2 regions of the Paenibacillus ihbetae genome follow, and region 2 is predicted to be linked to the other one. Evidence: predicted binding sites of a transcription regulator. Region 2 holds the regulator's gene; the other holds the start of a gene.

Region 1 (7,019 bases), 2.7 Mb from region 2:
ATAGCCGCCGAGCAGAAAGGCCAGCAGCGCCAGCCCCAGCAGGACGGCGATCAGGCCGCCCCGCCGCTCGAACACGTCCGTCATGAAATACGTCATGACGCCGAACGCCGCGAACAGTCCCGCGACCGGAAGCAGCAGCTTCCGTGCCATGGAGCGTGCGCGCTCCTGCAAATCCGACGTCGTGCGGAGCGTCGTGAACATCAAGCCGTGCAGCAGGCACAGCAGCGTCATCGTCAGCCCGCCGACCACCGTATAGGCGTTGACGATATCGAAGAAGCCGGCGTGCATTTCCATTGCTTCATTGATCGGCAGCCCCTGGATCAGGCAGGCAAATACGACGCCGAGCAGGAACGGAGGCAGCACGCTGCCTGTGAATATGGCGCCGTCCCATACTTTTTTCCAGCGGGTATTCTCAACCTTCCCCCGGAACTCAAAGGCTACTCCGCGGCCGATCAAGGCCAGCAGGAGGAAGACGAGCGGAATGTAGAAGCCGCTGAACAAGGTCGCATACCAGTTCGGAAACGCCGCGAACATCGCGCCGCCCGCCGTCAGCAGCCATACCTCGTTCGCGTCCCAGAACGGGCCGATGGAATTGATGAGCACCCGGCGCTCCGTGTCGCTTTTGGCCAGAAGCTGCGTGGACATCCCAACGCCGAAATCAAAGCCCTCGAGAAAAAAGAACCCGATGAACAATACGGCAACCAGCACAAACCATACTTCATTAAGAGACAGCATTGTAGCCCTCCTTGTTAAACGGATCGCTTGCGTGGCGGTGATCCGCTTCCTCCGCATACGGTCCTTTCTTGATCACCTTCACGAACAGATACGCCATGACAGCCGCCAGCACCGCGTAAATCGCCGTAAACACAATCAGCGAGAACAGGATCGACCCGGCGCTGACATTCGGCGAAATGCTGTTCTCCGTCGTAATGAGCCCGAACACCGTCCACGGCTGGCGCCCGATCTCCGTCATAATCCAGCCCGAGCTGTTCGCAATGATCGGCAGGGAGATGCCAAACAGCATCATGCTCAGGAACCACTTCCCGGCCTGCTCGACCTTTTTGCGCAGCATCAGCCACGCACCGTACAGACCAAGCAGGATCATGGCCGTTCCGGCTGCCACCATAATCCGGAAGCTCCAGAAGGTCGTGCGCACCGGAGGAATATAATCGCCCGGACCGTACTCCTGCTCATACTGGGACTGCAGCTCTTTCATACCGGTCACTTCGCCGCTAAATTTGCTGTAAGACAGGAAGCTGAGCAAATACGGGATTTTGAATTCCGCCGAGTTCTCCTGCTTTTCCGGATCGATCGACGCAAAGACCGTCCACGGTGCCGGATCCTCGCTTGTTTCCCACAGGCCTTCGGCGGCAGCCATCTTCATCGGCTGGGTCTGCACGAGGTACTGCGCCTGCTGGTGGCCGAACACCGCAACCAGAATGGAGGTAAGCAGGCCGACCACGATCGCAAGGTTGAACGATTTTTTGAAAAAATCCACGTCCTGCTTCTTCATCAGCTTATACGCGCTCACCCCGGCCACGAGGAACGCGCCGGTAGCCAGCGCCCCGAAAATCGTATGCGGGAATTCCACCAGCAGCTGACCGTTCGTGATCAGCGCGAAGAAATCGTTCATCTCCGCCCGTCCGTTGTTGATCTCGAATCCGACCGGACGCTGCATGAACGAGTTGGCGGCCAGAATCCAGAACGCCGACATCAAGGTGCCGAAGGACACCAGCCATATGCTCAGCAGATGGACTTTCTTCGAAAGCCGGTCCCAACCGAAAATCCACAGGCCGATGAACGTCGATTCGAGAAAAAAAGCCAGCAGGGCTTCGATCGCCAGCGGCGCGCCAAACACGTCCCCGACAAACCGCGAATAATCGGACCAGTTCATGCCGAACTGGAATTCTTGCAGAATCCCCGTCACGACGCCGACCGCAAAGTTAATGAGAAACAGCTTGCCCCAGAATTTGGCCATCCGTTTATACACGTCCTGGCCTTTGACGACGTACATCGTCTCCATGACGGCGATCAGAAACGCCAACCCGATGGAGATCGGTACGAAAATAAAGTGAAAAATGGTTGTCGATGCGAACTGTATTCGCGCCAGCATCACCGGATCCATAACATACCCCTTCCTTTAGCTCACGTCATCATTTTAAATTTGATTCTTTTGGTATTGTCGCAGACTGGAGCAGGAAGGATTGTGATAAACATCACAATATCGAGGCCAAAAACGGATAAAAAGTTATAAATTTGTGACAAAAATCACGAAGTCCCGAACCTAAAAAGGACAGGCCGCCATCCCTGGCGAGCCTGCCCCTTGTATGCTATACCGCATGCCTCTCAGGCGCGCGGCGTACCTGATCATGCTGTACGACCCTCGTCGTTATTGCTCGTACGGTGCCGGCATGCAAATCATTGCATTAGCTTGTACAATTTATTGAACCGGACCTATCTCGGTTTCGATCAGCTTAAACTCCGTGACGTCGGCAATCCCGCGGTTCGTGATGCGGATTTCCGGAATGACCGGGAGCGCAATGAGGGAGAAGGTCATGAACGGCGCGTTAATGAAGCAGCCGAGCTCCCTCCAGGCATCCTCCAGCGCCGCCACTTCCTCGGCCACGACTTCCACCGGGCGGTCAGCCAGGAGGCCTGCGATCGGCATAGCCACCTTCGCCAGCACCTTCCCGTCCCGGACGACGATCATGCCGCCGCCGCAAGCCGCCAGCTCATTGGCGGCAAAGGCCATATCGTCCACATTCGTGCCCATCACCAGCAGGTTGTGGCTGTCATGGGCCACGGTCGAGGCGACCGCACCCGCCTTCAGACCAAAGCCGCTAGCGAACCCGAGCGAGATTTGCCCGGTTCCGCGGTGACGCTCGATGCAGGCAAGCTGCACAACGTCCTGCTCCAGATCCGGCCGGATGATTCCGTCCACCACCGGGAGAACCGCCGTCATTTTTGCCGTGCGGGCACTGTTCTCAATGACGCGTACGACATTGACTTCCGTTCGCGCCGCCGAGTCGGTTTTGCTGCGGAGCAGGAAATCCTCCGGAGCGAGGGCCCGGGCAAGACGCACCGATTGATAAGCCTTCTCCGGGTATTGGTAGGACGGAAACTCCACCACAAGGCGGCCGTTCTCCGCAACGACCTCGCCATCGGCAATGACGACCGACGGAACCATGCGGTTCAAATCGTCAATGAGCAGGATGTCCGCCGATTTTCCCGGGGAGAGGCTGCCGAGGTCCAGCTCCATTCCGAAATAGCGAGCCACGTTGATCGTTCCCAGTTGAATCGCGGTTACGGGGTCAACCCCTTCTTCCATCGCCCGCCGTACGATATGGTTCATGTGGCCGAGACGGACCAGTGTCTGCGGATATACATCGTCGGTAATGAGCGACATATTGTCCGTACGCACCTTGTCCTCGGTCACCACCTTGATGACTTCCTTGATGTCCTGCCAGGCCGATCCCTCGCGAATCATCAGATGCATCCCGAGCCGAACCTTCTCCAGCGCCTGCTCCCGCGTCACCGTCTCGTGGTCGGAGCTGACCCCTGTAGCCAAATAAGCTTGAAGCATCCGGTCATCCTCCGCCGGAAAATGTCCGGTTACCGTCTTGCCAGCACGCAGCGTAGCTTCAATCTCTCCGATCATCGTCGGATCGCCGTGCACGACGCCTGGGAAGTTCATCACTTCACCGAGGCCTGCCGTGCCCGGCCAGGTCAGCCCCTCTTCGATATCGGATACGCCAAGCTGGGCGCCGCCATCCTCCAAATCGAATGTTGCGGGAACACAGGAAGGAATGGTCGTGAACACCTTCAGCGGCAGCTGTTGACCCTCTTCATGCATCCAGCGCACGCCTTCCATACCGAATACGTTGGCAATCTCGTGCGGGTCCATATAGATTCCGGTCGTTCCGCTTACGATGGCTGCCTTGGCAAATTCGGTCACCGTCAGCATCGTGGATTCGACATGCATATGGCCATCAAGCAGTCCCGGCGTAATATACCGCCCTTTGGCATCAATCACCTTCGTGCCCTCGCCGATGGTATGATCCGCATTGCCGATATAGGCAATGCGCCCGGCTGCAACGGCCACGTCCATATTTGCTTGAAGCTCGCCCGTAAATACGTTGACCAGCGTGCCGTTCTTGATCACCAGCTCGGCTGGCGACTGCCCTAGAGCAACCTGTCCCAGCTGCCGGCTGACCTCGTATCGTTTATATCTTCTGCTTGAACTCATGATGATTGCACGCTCCCCTTTTTTTGCTGATTGGATATTTCTGCGCAGTGAGTTTGATGATGCCCTTCATCGCGGTTTTTCACGCATGGAGGGAGGGGCCCATGGTTTAGATCAATACGATCCCCCTGCGCTGCCGGAACGCAAAACAACCCGGACAGCGTACCTGCCCGGGATGCCTAAAGATTGAATTCATCAAGATGAGGAAGTCCCTTGCTTATCTGCTGCGCTCGCGCGATATTGCCGCTGATTCCGGATTAGACCTTCCGCCGGGCCCACTCGGACGAATACGTGAAACGCCATGCGTACCCGGGTACCGCCATGCCTCGCGATTCCCTTCAAAGCTCGGGCTGTCCTATTCTCATCTTTTATGTAGTCAAGTCATTTACGGTAACCTGGTAGAGACGCCTGGGCCCTATTCCCCGGCATATACATCAAGATTTGCTGCTAAGACCTTTACCCTATTCAATTCTACTCATTTGTTGTTAGAATTATAATCCTCCTGTCCAAGAAGTCAAGTGACAGGAAGGAACCGGCCTCTTTAGGAAATACCAGGATGCCGCCAATATCATGGCGGCAAGCCAGGAGCCTATGTACCGAACGAAGCACCCCTGTATTACAGGCTGACTTCGGTTGGAGCCTTTGTTACCTTTTTGGCGTACAGCATCATCAGCGGAATGCTGACGGCAAACGCCCCCGCAACAAGCAGGAACGGAATACGGGGATCGATGCCATAAGCCCAGCCTCCGATCACGCCGGACGGCGTAATCACGATCAGGATAAGCACCTGGAGCAGCGCGAATATTTTGGCCCGGTTATCGTCATCAATGGCATTCGCAACCGCCGTTTCAAGATACGGATAAGTCATCACCGTTCCAACCGCCGCGATGATCGTGCTTACGCTCAGCACCACAAGGTCGCCCTCCGGGGCGATGACGAGAACCACGTTCGCCAGCACCGAAATGATGAATCCCCAGACCATCGTGCGGTTCACTTTGGACTCGCTGATCCGCGGCATGATCCATCTCATGAACATCAGCATGATGATGGAGGAGAATGCCGGAAAGACGGAAATCAATCCGCTGCCCAGATGCAAATATTCCACCATAAAAATAGAGACATAGGTCGTCTTTACGGTCATCTGAAAGTTAAACAGAATATAAACGCCGAAGATGATCAGCAGAAGCGGGCTTTTCAGCATGCCCTTCATGACGGATATATAGTCAACCATGCCCTCGCGCAGACTCATGGACTTTGTCTCCCTCATCTTGCGGTAGCCGATCTCCGTCTCCCGGGTCGCATAGTGTCTGCCGATGAATTGAATCGTCATCAGGATACAGGCCAGCACGAACATGATCCGCACCCCCGGCACCAGGGAGAAGTAATGCACCAGCAATCCCCCGATCGGAGCAAACAAGCCTCCGACGACGCTGATCAGCTGAAGCAGCGTGAACACATAGGTCCGCTCCTTGGGGGCCGTGTCTTCAACAAGCAGGCAATAGAATGCCGTATGCGGCACTTTTTGAAACCCGTTGACGATAGCCGCGATGACAAAGAACCAGAAGTTTTGCGAGACGGCCCATAGCAGCGTAGCAATACTCCAGCTGAGCACGTCGAAGTAGAGCAGCGCACGCTTGCGGCCCATCCGGTCCGTAAGATATCCGCTAAGAAACGAGGATAGCACTTGAACGAACAGGCCGATCGAGGTGATCCAGCCGATTCCCGTCTCGGTTACGCCAAGCTGATACATAAAGATGGAGCTGTACGTCGCAAACATGCTGTAGGGAATCAGGAACAGCGGTTCATAGACGAGACAGCCCCTGGCATTACCGGTTAATTGCCGAACAGAAGTTGAGCCCATGGATGTCCTCCGGTCGATAGATAGTAGGCAAATGAAATCATTTTCCAGGTTATTATAGCGTACCAAGGATCGTTGCGGGCGGTTTTTTTTGCAGCTGCCCGGCCGAGAGACCGCAGCCTAAAGCATTCGGGCGTGCAGGACTATAGAGCTCGTTCTTTACCGGAGCCCGCTATCATTTCTCGCTCGAATCCTTGCCGGGCAACGGACGGCTCACCGTCTCCCTGCCCAGCCTCGGGCAGCAGTACGGTGATCGTCGTGCCCCGACCCAGCTCGGACCAGATGCCTACCTTGCCTGCATGGGCCTCCACGATGGCCTTCGCAATGCTCATCCCGAGACCCGAGCCGTCCACGCTTTCCTCCGTGTTCGTTCCGCGGTAATACCGCTCGAACAGGTTAGCCTTCGTCTCCTCGTCCATGCCGATGCCTTGATCCGCGACAATGATTGCGGCACCGCCAGGCCGGCTCTCGACCCGCACCTCGATCTTGACCCCTTCCGGATTATGCTTGACCGCATTGATAATCAGGTTATCCATGAGGCGCTGCAGCCACTTCGCATTACCGTTTACGAGCAGCGGCGTTTCCCCGCCAATATAGGTAAAGGTCGCTTCATTCAGCGTGGCATCGTTCACGTATTTCAGCACACAGCGGCGGACCAGCTCATTCAGATCAAGCGGGATCAGCTCCTGCGGGCGGATCGTGCTCTTGAGGCGGAACACGAGCGAGAAATCGTCGATCAGTTCCAGCATATAATCTCCTTTTTCCCGGATGACGGTGCCCATCTCCCGCAGCTCCTCCGCACTCCAATCATTCGGAGCGCTTTCCAGCATGTAACCGTAGCCCTGAATGGAGGAGAGCGGGGTGCGCAGATCATGCGATATCCCCGACATCCATTCCTCCCGGTTCCGTTCCAGACGT
Region 2 (7,019 bases):
GCCAGCCGATCCAGGGAGGTTTGAATGTTGGTATACTGCTTGTTGTCCATAGCTTCCGCAACGGACAGCATCGCCTTTTCCCACCACTCGTCCAAGGCCTTCGAGGAGTGGTCCTCGACTTGAATTTTAAGCTCCCGGCTGCCAATTACGGATTTGCCTTCCCGCTTGATATGCTGAACCAAGTCCTGCAAATTCGTGTCCGGAGCCAGATCGAGTTTCAAAGATACGGCATCCTGTTTAATATCTATATGAGAACTTTTCACGCCTTCATATTGGGAAACGACATCGGCCAGCGGACTTTGAACAGCGAAACGCTGATATAGAAACCATCCGCCGAAAAGCACCAATGCCGAAATGACAACCGTCAGCATGATAGGGACAATGCGTAGTTTCATGAAGTGCCTCCTTCAGTAATAATTTGTAGAAATTATCTATCACTTTATATAGAACAACATATGCTATGACTAATAGATTATTATTTGCCTTGTGAGTACAACAATGAGTATATCATATAATCTATACTTTTTCATGCCTTCCTGTGAAAATATTAAGAACAGTTTTTCCATTTTTTTCAGACAACGCTTTCAAACTCAAAACAAAGAGGCTTGCTTGTACAACCGCGTACAAGAAAGCCTCTTTCTGTATAGCTGATTTATTGATTTGGAAGAATAATGTCCTCTCCGATCGCCTGTCCGTCCTGGAAGCGATAGAACCGATAACCTAATTGGCCCTGATTCTCATATTGGAGCTGCCATGTATACTCGCCTTCGTACATTACAGGGAGCAGTCGCTTGACCACAGCACCCGGCATCTCCTTCCGAATCTGCTCGCGCATCTGCTCTTCGGACAATCCGTTGCCGAGCAGCTCGGCCTGAACCGCGTCCTTGCCCTCTACAGGCATGTTGTCATCCGTAAACTTCACCCAAACCATGATCTCCTGCTGGTTCTGATTCGTGCCGGTGATGACCCAATAATTGTTGTTCTCGCCCCAAACCGATTTGTAGGTTTTATCTTTCGTCACCAGGCCGCCATGCTGACGAGCGGCTTGCACCGCCAAGCTTTCCTCATTCCACGTGTCCTTCATGACATAGGAATAGTACAGCTGCACGCACAGCAGCGCCAGCAGCAGCCCGGATATACTAAGCAGTATCCACTTTGTTCTCTTTTTCAAACCGTCTGATCCTCCCCTTAATCTGCCCTAAAGGGTCGAAAGACGCTCGAATGAACGCTGGGCTTCACGGCGGATCCGTTCCTCATCCAGCGTGAGGCAGGAGCCGTGCTTAACAACCTGCTTGCCGTCAACCCATACATGCTCCACATCCTTGGCGGATGCCGAGTAAATCGAATGCGAAATGTAATCCGTGCGCGGCAGGAAATGCGCTTGATCGGTATTCAGCGCGATCATGTCGGCCTTCATCCCGACGGCCAGTCTGCCTACGTTATCAAGAAATGCCGATTTCGCTCCATACTCGGTTCCCATTCGAAGCGCTTCGGCTGCCGGAACGGCTGTCGGATCGCCGCTGACGCCCTTGTGGATAAGAGCGGCCAGACGCATCTCTTCGAACATGTCCAGGTTGTTATTGCTCGCTGGTCCATCGGTTCCCAGGGACACCGTCACGCCTGCTTTCAACAGCTCGGGCACGCGCGCAACCCCGCTGGCGAGCTTCAGGTTGCTGCCCGGGTTATGGGATACCGCCACCTGATGCTTAGCCAAGATCTCAATCTCTTCATCCGTCAAATGCACCGCATGCGCAACGAGCGCCGGACGCGAGAACACGCCAAGCTTCTCCAGATGGGCCACCGGGCGCAGTCCATAGTCATTCACATTCTGCTGCACTTCGGCTGCCGTTTCGGACATGTGGGTATGGATCGGCAGATTCAAATCATGCGCCGCTTGAACGAATTTCTCGATAAAGTCCGGCGGGCATGTGTAAGGCGCATGCGGCGAAATCATCGTCGTGATCCGCCCCTCCGCCTGACCGTGCCAGTCTTTCGCAAAAGCAACCGCTTCATCCAGCTTCTGCTTCTGCACTTCTGGCGGGCATAAGCCGATGACGCCTCTCGTCAGAACTCCCCGCATGCCGGAGTCTTGGACAACCTTCGCTACCTGATCCATATGGTCATACATGTCAACGAAGGTTGTCGTACCGCCCTTCAGCATCTCCAGCACCGAGAGCGAAGTGCCCCAATAGACATCGTCTGCCGTAAACTTCGCTTCCATCGGCCACATCTTCTCCTGCAGCCAAACTTGCAGCGCCAGATCGTCGCCAAAGCCGCGGAGCAGCGACATGGCTGCATGCCCATGCGTGTTGACGAGCCCCGGAAGGAATAACAGATGCGTCCCGTCCATCACCCGGGTTTCGGCATCGACCTGAGGCTCTTCTTCCCCCAGATACGTGATGCGGTCGTCCTCCACAACCATATACCCGCGGATAACCGGTTGTCCTTCCTGAAGCACGGCAAATGTTCCGTTCTTAACCATCCACTTCGTTGTCATGCTGTGCATCCTCCTTCCCATTGTCCAAATAGTAAGCCAGGCTTTGCAGATCCGTCGTAAAATCCGCGGTATGAATGCGGATGTGGGACGGTGCCTTCAAAATCGTCGGGGCAAAATTCAAAATCGCCTCGATTCCGGCATTGATCAGCTGATTGGCTACGTTCTGCGCTTCAAAGTCCGGAACCGTAATAATCCCGATTCGAATGCCGTATTCCTGGACCGTCTGGTCCAGCTCTTCCATCGGCTGCACCGTCAAATTATTGATCTTAAGCCCGATCTTCGGAGGATACGAGTCGAAAATCGCCACAATCTTCATATTATCCTTCAGAAATGCGTTGTAGTTGGATAGCGCATGTCCGAGATTGCCCGCACCGACCAGCGCAACGTTGATCTTCTGGTCCAGCTTCAGGATTTGGCGGATTTTCTCAATGAGATAGGAGACATCATAACCGATGCCCTTCCGGCCGAAATCACCGAAATAGGCCAAATCCTTACGGATTTGGGCCGGATTCAGGTCGAGCTTCTGCCCAAGCTCCTGTGAGGAGACGGTGGACACCTCCCGCTTATGAAGCTCATTCAAATAGCGCAAATAGACTGGCAATCTGCGGACGACGGCCTCTGAAATTTTATCCGATTTCATGCATGCTCCCCCTATTAATAGGATGATAGTTCATCGCTTCCAATGTAATAACCCTGCTCCCCTCGAGGTTCACTCTTTTTCATTTTCCCTTTCCTGGAGCCACTGCGCAATACGAGGGACGATCCCCTCGGTCGGCATATGCTCCATCTTCGGTCCGGGCAGGGAATACAAGAAGTATTTTCCATAATATGATTCGATCACCCGCGTATCGTAGACAATCACGATCCCCTTATCGTGGGCAGTCCGAACAAGCCGCCCGAAGCCCTGCTTGAAGCGGATGACCGCTTGCGGCACCGAAAGCTTCATGAACGGATTCTTCTTCTGCTGCTGCAGCAGCTCGCTCTTCGCCTCGACCAGCGGATGGTTGGGCGGCTGGAACGGCAGCCGGACAATCGCCAGGCAGGTCAGCGCTTCTCCGGGAATGTCAACGCCCTCCCAGAAGGAGCTGGTCCCCAGCAGAACTGAGGCGCTGCTATCCTGGAACCGGCGAATCAGCTTCGTACGGCTCGTTCCATCCATTCCCTGGCCAAGCACCGTAATATCGCTGGCAGCCAGCGCTTCCTTAAGCGGCTCATGCACCTGGCGGAGCATCCGATAGGACGTAAACAGGACGAGCATACGACCATGGGTCGCTATTGCCGCTTCGGAGAGCGACTTCACGAGCGTGTTTACAAATACCGCATCCCCCACAGACCCCTTCACGCTAGGAAAATCCCGCGGAATGACAAGCAGCGCCTGCTCCCTGTAATTGAACGGGGAGGGCAGCTGAACCGTGTTCAGATTTCCTGCGTCCGCCGCTTCCTGGAGCCCTAAATTGTCGATCATGAATTGAAACGATTTATCGACCGACAGCGTCGCCGATGTGAGAATCACGCTCCGCTTCTTGTCAAAAAACAATTCCTTCAAATGCTTGCTGACATCAACGGGCACGGCGTAGAGCTGCAGCGACTTGCTGCGGAAATTGCCGTTGGCCTCCATCCAGTACACGGTGCCTTCGTCGTTCAAAGCCATGAAGGACCGCAAATCCTCGCGGTGCGCAGCCAGATCCTTAAACAAGCCCGACAGGTCCGTCAGCAGGCTGTCCGCACTGTAATCGTCCAGCTCTTCCTTTATTTCGGCGACGAGCTTGTCTCCCTTGCGCACGACATCTCCCAGCGTAACGTGAATCTGCTGTTCCAGCTCGGCGAGCGTTCCCCAATCCTTCGGCTTCTTCGCAGGCGAGAGCCGCAGCGAATACTGCCCGGCATCTCCCGGCGAAGCGTCGCCGCGTTCCGGGAGCAGGCCGAACAGCTGGTCGCTGAGGCGGTCCCAAGTTTCTTTCACCGTGATCAGATCAGGATAGATCCGGTCGATGACCGCCGACCATTCCCCGGATTTCTCATGCGGAGAAGCCTGCAGCAGCTGCCGCAGCGCAGGGAGCTGCCCGCTTCGGCTGTCCTTGTACAGACGGGTCAATGTATGAACCACCGTAAAATATTTCATCTGCAGCCCGAGATGCTTGCCTGCCACATCCTCCAAGTGATGGGCTTCGTCGATGACGAGCCGTTCATAGCTCGGAAGCAGCTGGTGGTTCGCTTTTACGTCGGTAAACAGCTTGGAGTGATTCGTGATCACGACATCCGCAATGCCGGCCTCATGCTTCGCCCGATGGTAGTAGCACTTGCGGAACCAGGGGCAGCTGCGTCCAAGGCATGAATCGGAATCGCTGGCGATCGTTTCCCAGAAATCGCCCCCGCGGCCGCCGAGATTCAGCTCCTCGTCGTCGCCGCTTTCGGTTTGCGTGAGCCACACCAGCATCTGGGCCGCCGTGATGACGTCCTCCTTCGGCGAATGAAAATCTCTCCTATTTATTTTATGTTCAAATTTTCTCAAACACAAATAATGACCTCTTCCCTTAAAAATGGCTGCTTTAAAAGGGAATGGCACTACCTGGGTAAGCAGAGGTATGTCCCGGTCTCGAAGCTGCTCCTGCAGGTTGATCGTATGCGTGCTGACCATCACCTTCTGCTCCTGCTTGACGCTTTGGTAAATGGACGGAAGCAGGTATCCAAGCGATTTGCCCGTTCCGGTGCCGGCTTCGATCAACAGATGCTTGTCTTCTTCAAGAGCCTGCATCACTTCCTGGAACATCATGTCCTGCGCATCCCGGCTCTCATATTGCGGAAGCACTTCCTTCAAGCGTCTCCGAACCTCATCCATATACTCTTCGAAGCTCATGTTTGCCAGCGGATTAGGCTCGGCTTCATCGCGGACCGGGGCGATATCCGTCCAGTCCTCAACGCCTAATGCGAATTGGCGGTAGTAGGTATGAATGCTGCCATCCTGGACGGCCTGCATCTCCCGCTCCACGCGGATGCCGTCAAAGAACCAGGCCAAATCGCTGTCCTCTTCCGCAAACAGATCACTCAGCCGCTGTATGGTCAGCAGGGGAAGCTCATCGATTTCCTGCAAGCATTTCAGCAGCACATTCGCTGTGGCAAGCGCATCGCTGTCCGCCTGGTGCGGACGGTCATGCTCGAGGCCGAAATGCGAGGATACCATGCCGAGCTGATAGGATGGCAGTGAGGGGAAGCATATTTTCAAAAAGTGCATCGTATCTAAAATCCGGCCGCTGAACGGCAAATAACCGCAGCGATCCAGCGCGTTTTGCAAAAAGTTAAAATCGAAAGCCACGTTGTGCCCGACCAGGACCACATCGTCCAGCATGGGCACGAGCTCCATCATCATTTCCTCCAAGGATGGCGCATCGGCCACATCGCTGTCGGAAATTCCGGTCAGACCGGTAATAAACGGAGGAATCGGAATCCCGGGATTGACGTACGTGCCGTACACGCGGGAGATGCCCCGATCCTCTTCGATGATGGCCAGCCCGACCTGGATAATTTCATCGGCAGACTGGTTGCCCGTGGTTTCAAAATCCAATACGGCAAATTTCATTTCGTTAAAATCCCTTTCTTCCAGACTAATTAACAGCATACCAGAAGTTGCGGCTTTTGAACATTCCGGCATACAGAATACCGGCTCCCATGCTCCGGATTCGTTCGCGCATCACAGGTTTCCGCGTGTCCCTGATAAGGTAATTGAAGGTAACCGGTATCCCTTGTTCAAACGGCAAAAAGCGATGCTGAAAAGCTCAATCCCTGAGCCTTAGCATCGCTTCTTGTTCAATCTGCTGCTTACAGCAGCGAGATCAACTGACTGCCGTACTGCAGATCACCCCGGTTTTTCTTGCAAACCTCTAAATTGATTATCGGGTCGGGTAATGTCGGGTCGCTGTGAATCGCAAGCGTAAAACATTCCTCTGCCTCCGCCTGGCATCCGTTTAAAGCTTGAACGCAGCCGAGCGCATTATACACAATGGCCCGCAGCTTCCGGTCTTCGGCCATCGGCAGGATGGACATGAGCACGTCGGATGCCTGTGAGGTCTCCCCCAAGTGGAGCTGGGATAGTGCAATGTACAGCTTAATCAAGAGACTTTCCGGATAAACGGCTGCAGCGAGCTTGAACTGCGCGATCGCCGGCTCAAACATCAGCAGCTTGTAATAGCCTTGTCCCCGGATGAAGGCATCATGCTGCAGCTCAGGCGCCTCGGTCGGCGGAAAAACCGGAGGAGAAACGGCAGATTCGCGGAAGACGGCCATCCGTTCCTCGAAACGGAGCCATTCCTCAATAATGCCGTCGCTCATGCTTTTCAGCATATTCCAGTTTTGTACAAGCGCCTGCTTTTTAGGGCCATTAGCGGTAGGGTAATGCTTCACAATTTCATCTAACATGTTGTTCATTTCGGCGAATACATGTTGAAACATAGCGTGCATCCCACCCTTAGCGAAAAAATGAGATCAGTGCGTCGACCTGAACTCATTTTTTGTAGAAGTGGTGCTT

Evidence for each region. The regulator Rex, encoded in region 2, represses fermentation and respiration genes when NADH is low (regulators of the CRP and FNR family bind a similar motif). The targets are predictions, from matches to a motif close to TTGTGAAATATTTCACAA.
Region 1: a site for Rex is predicted at 2,205-2,222, ahead of BBD41_RS15990 (cytochrome ubiquinol oxidase subunit I). Genes of this name have one in related genera too.

Annotation. Positions count from the first base shown of each region.
Region 1 is NZ_CP016809.1:3,594,743-3,601,761, reverse strand. Features, by position in the region: gene cydB (cytochrome d ubiquinol oxidase subunit II) at 1-735, opposite strand, end outside; gene BBD41_RS15990 (cytochrome ubiquinol oxidase subunit I) at 722-2,125, opposite strand; gene ade (adenine deaminase) at 2,441-4,246, opposite strand; purine riboswitch at 4,597-4,698, opposite strand; gene BBD41_RS15980 (MFS transporter) at 4,860-6,104, opposite strand; gene BBD41_RS15975 (sensor histidine kinase) at 6,245-7,019, opposite strand, start outside.
Region 2 is NZ_CP016809.1:861,626-868,644, forward strand. Features, by position in the region: gene BBD41_RS03920 (hypothetical protein) at 1-395, opposite strand, end outside; gene BBD41_RS03925 (cell wall elongation regulator TseB-like domain-containing protein) at 653-1,171, opposite strand; gene BBD41_RS03930 (amidohydrolase) at 1,199-2,497, opposite strand; gene BBD41_RS03935 (redox-sensing transcriptional repressor Rex) at 2,475-3,137, opposite strand; gene dinG (ATP-dependent DNA helicase DinG) at 3,207-6,074, opposite strand; gene BBD41_RS03945 (hypothetical protein) at 6,314-6,943, opposite strand.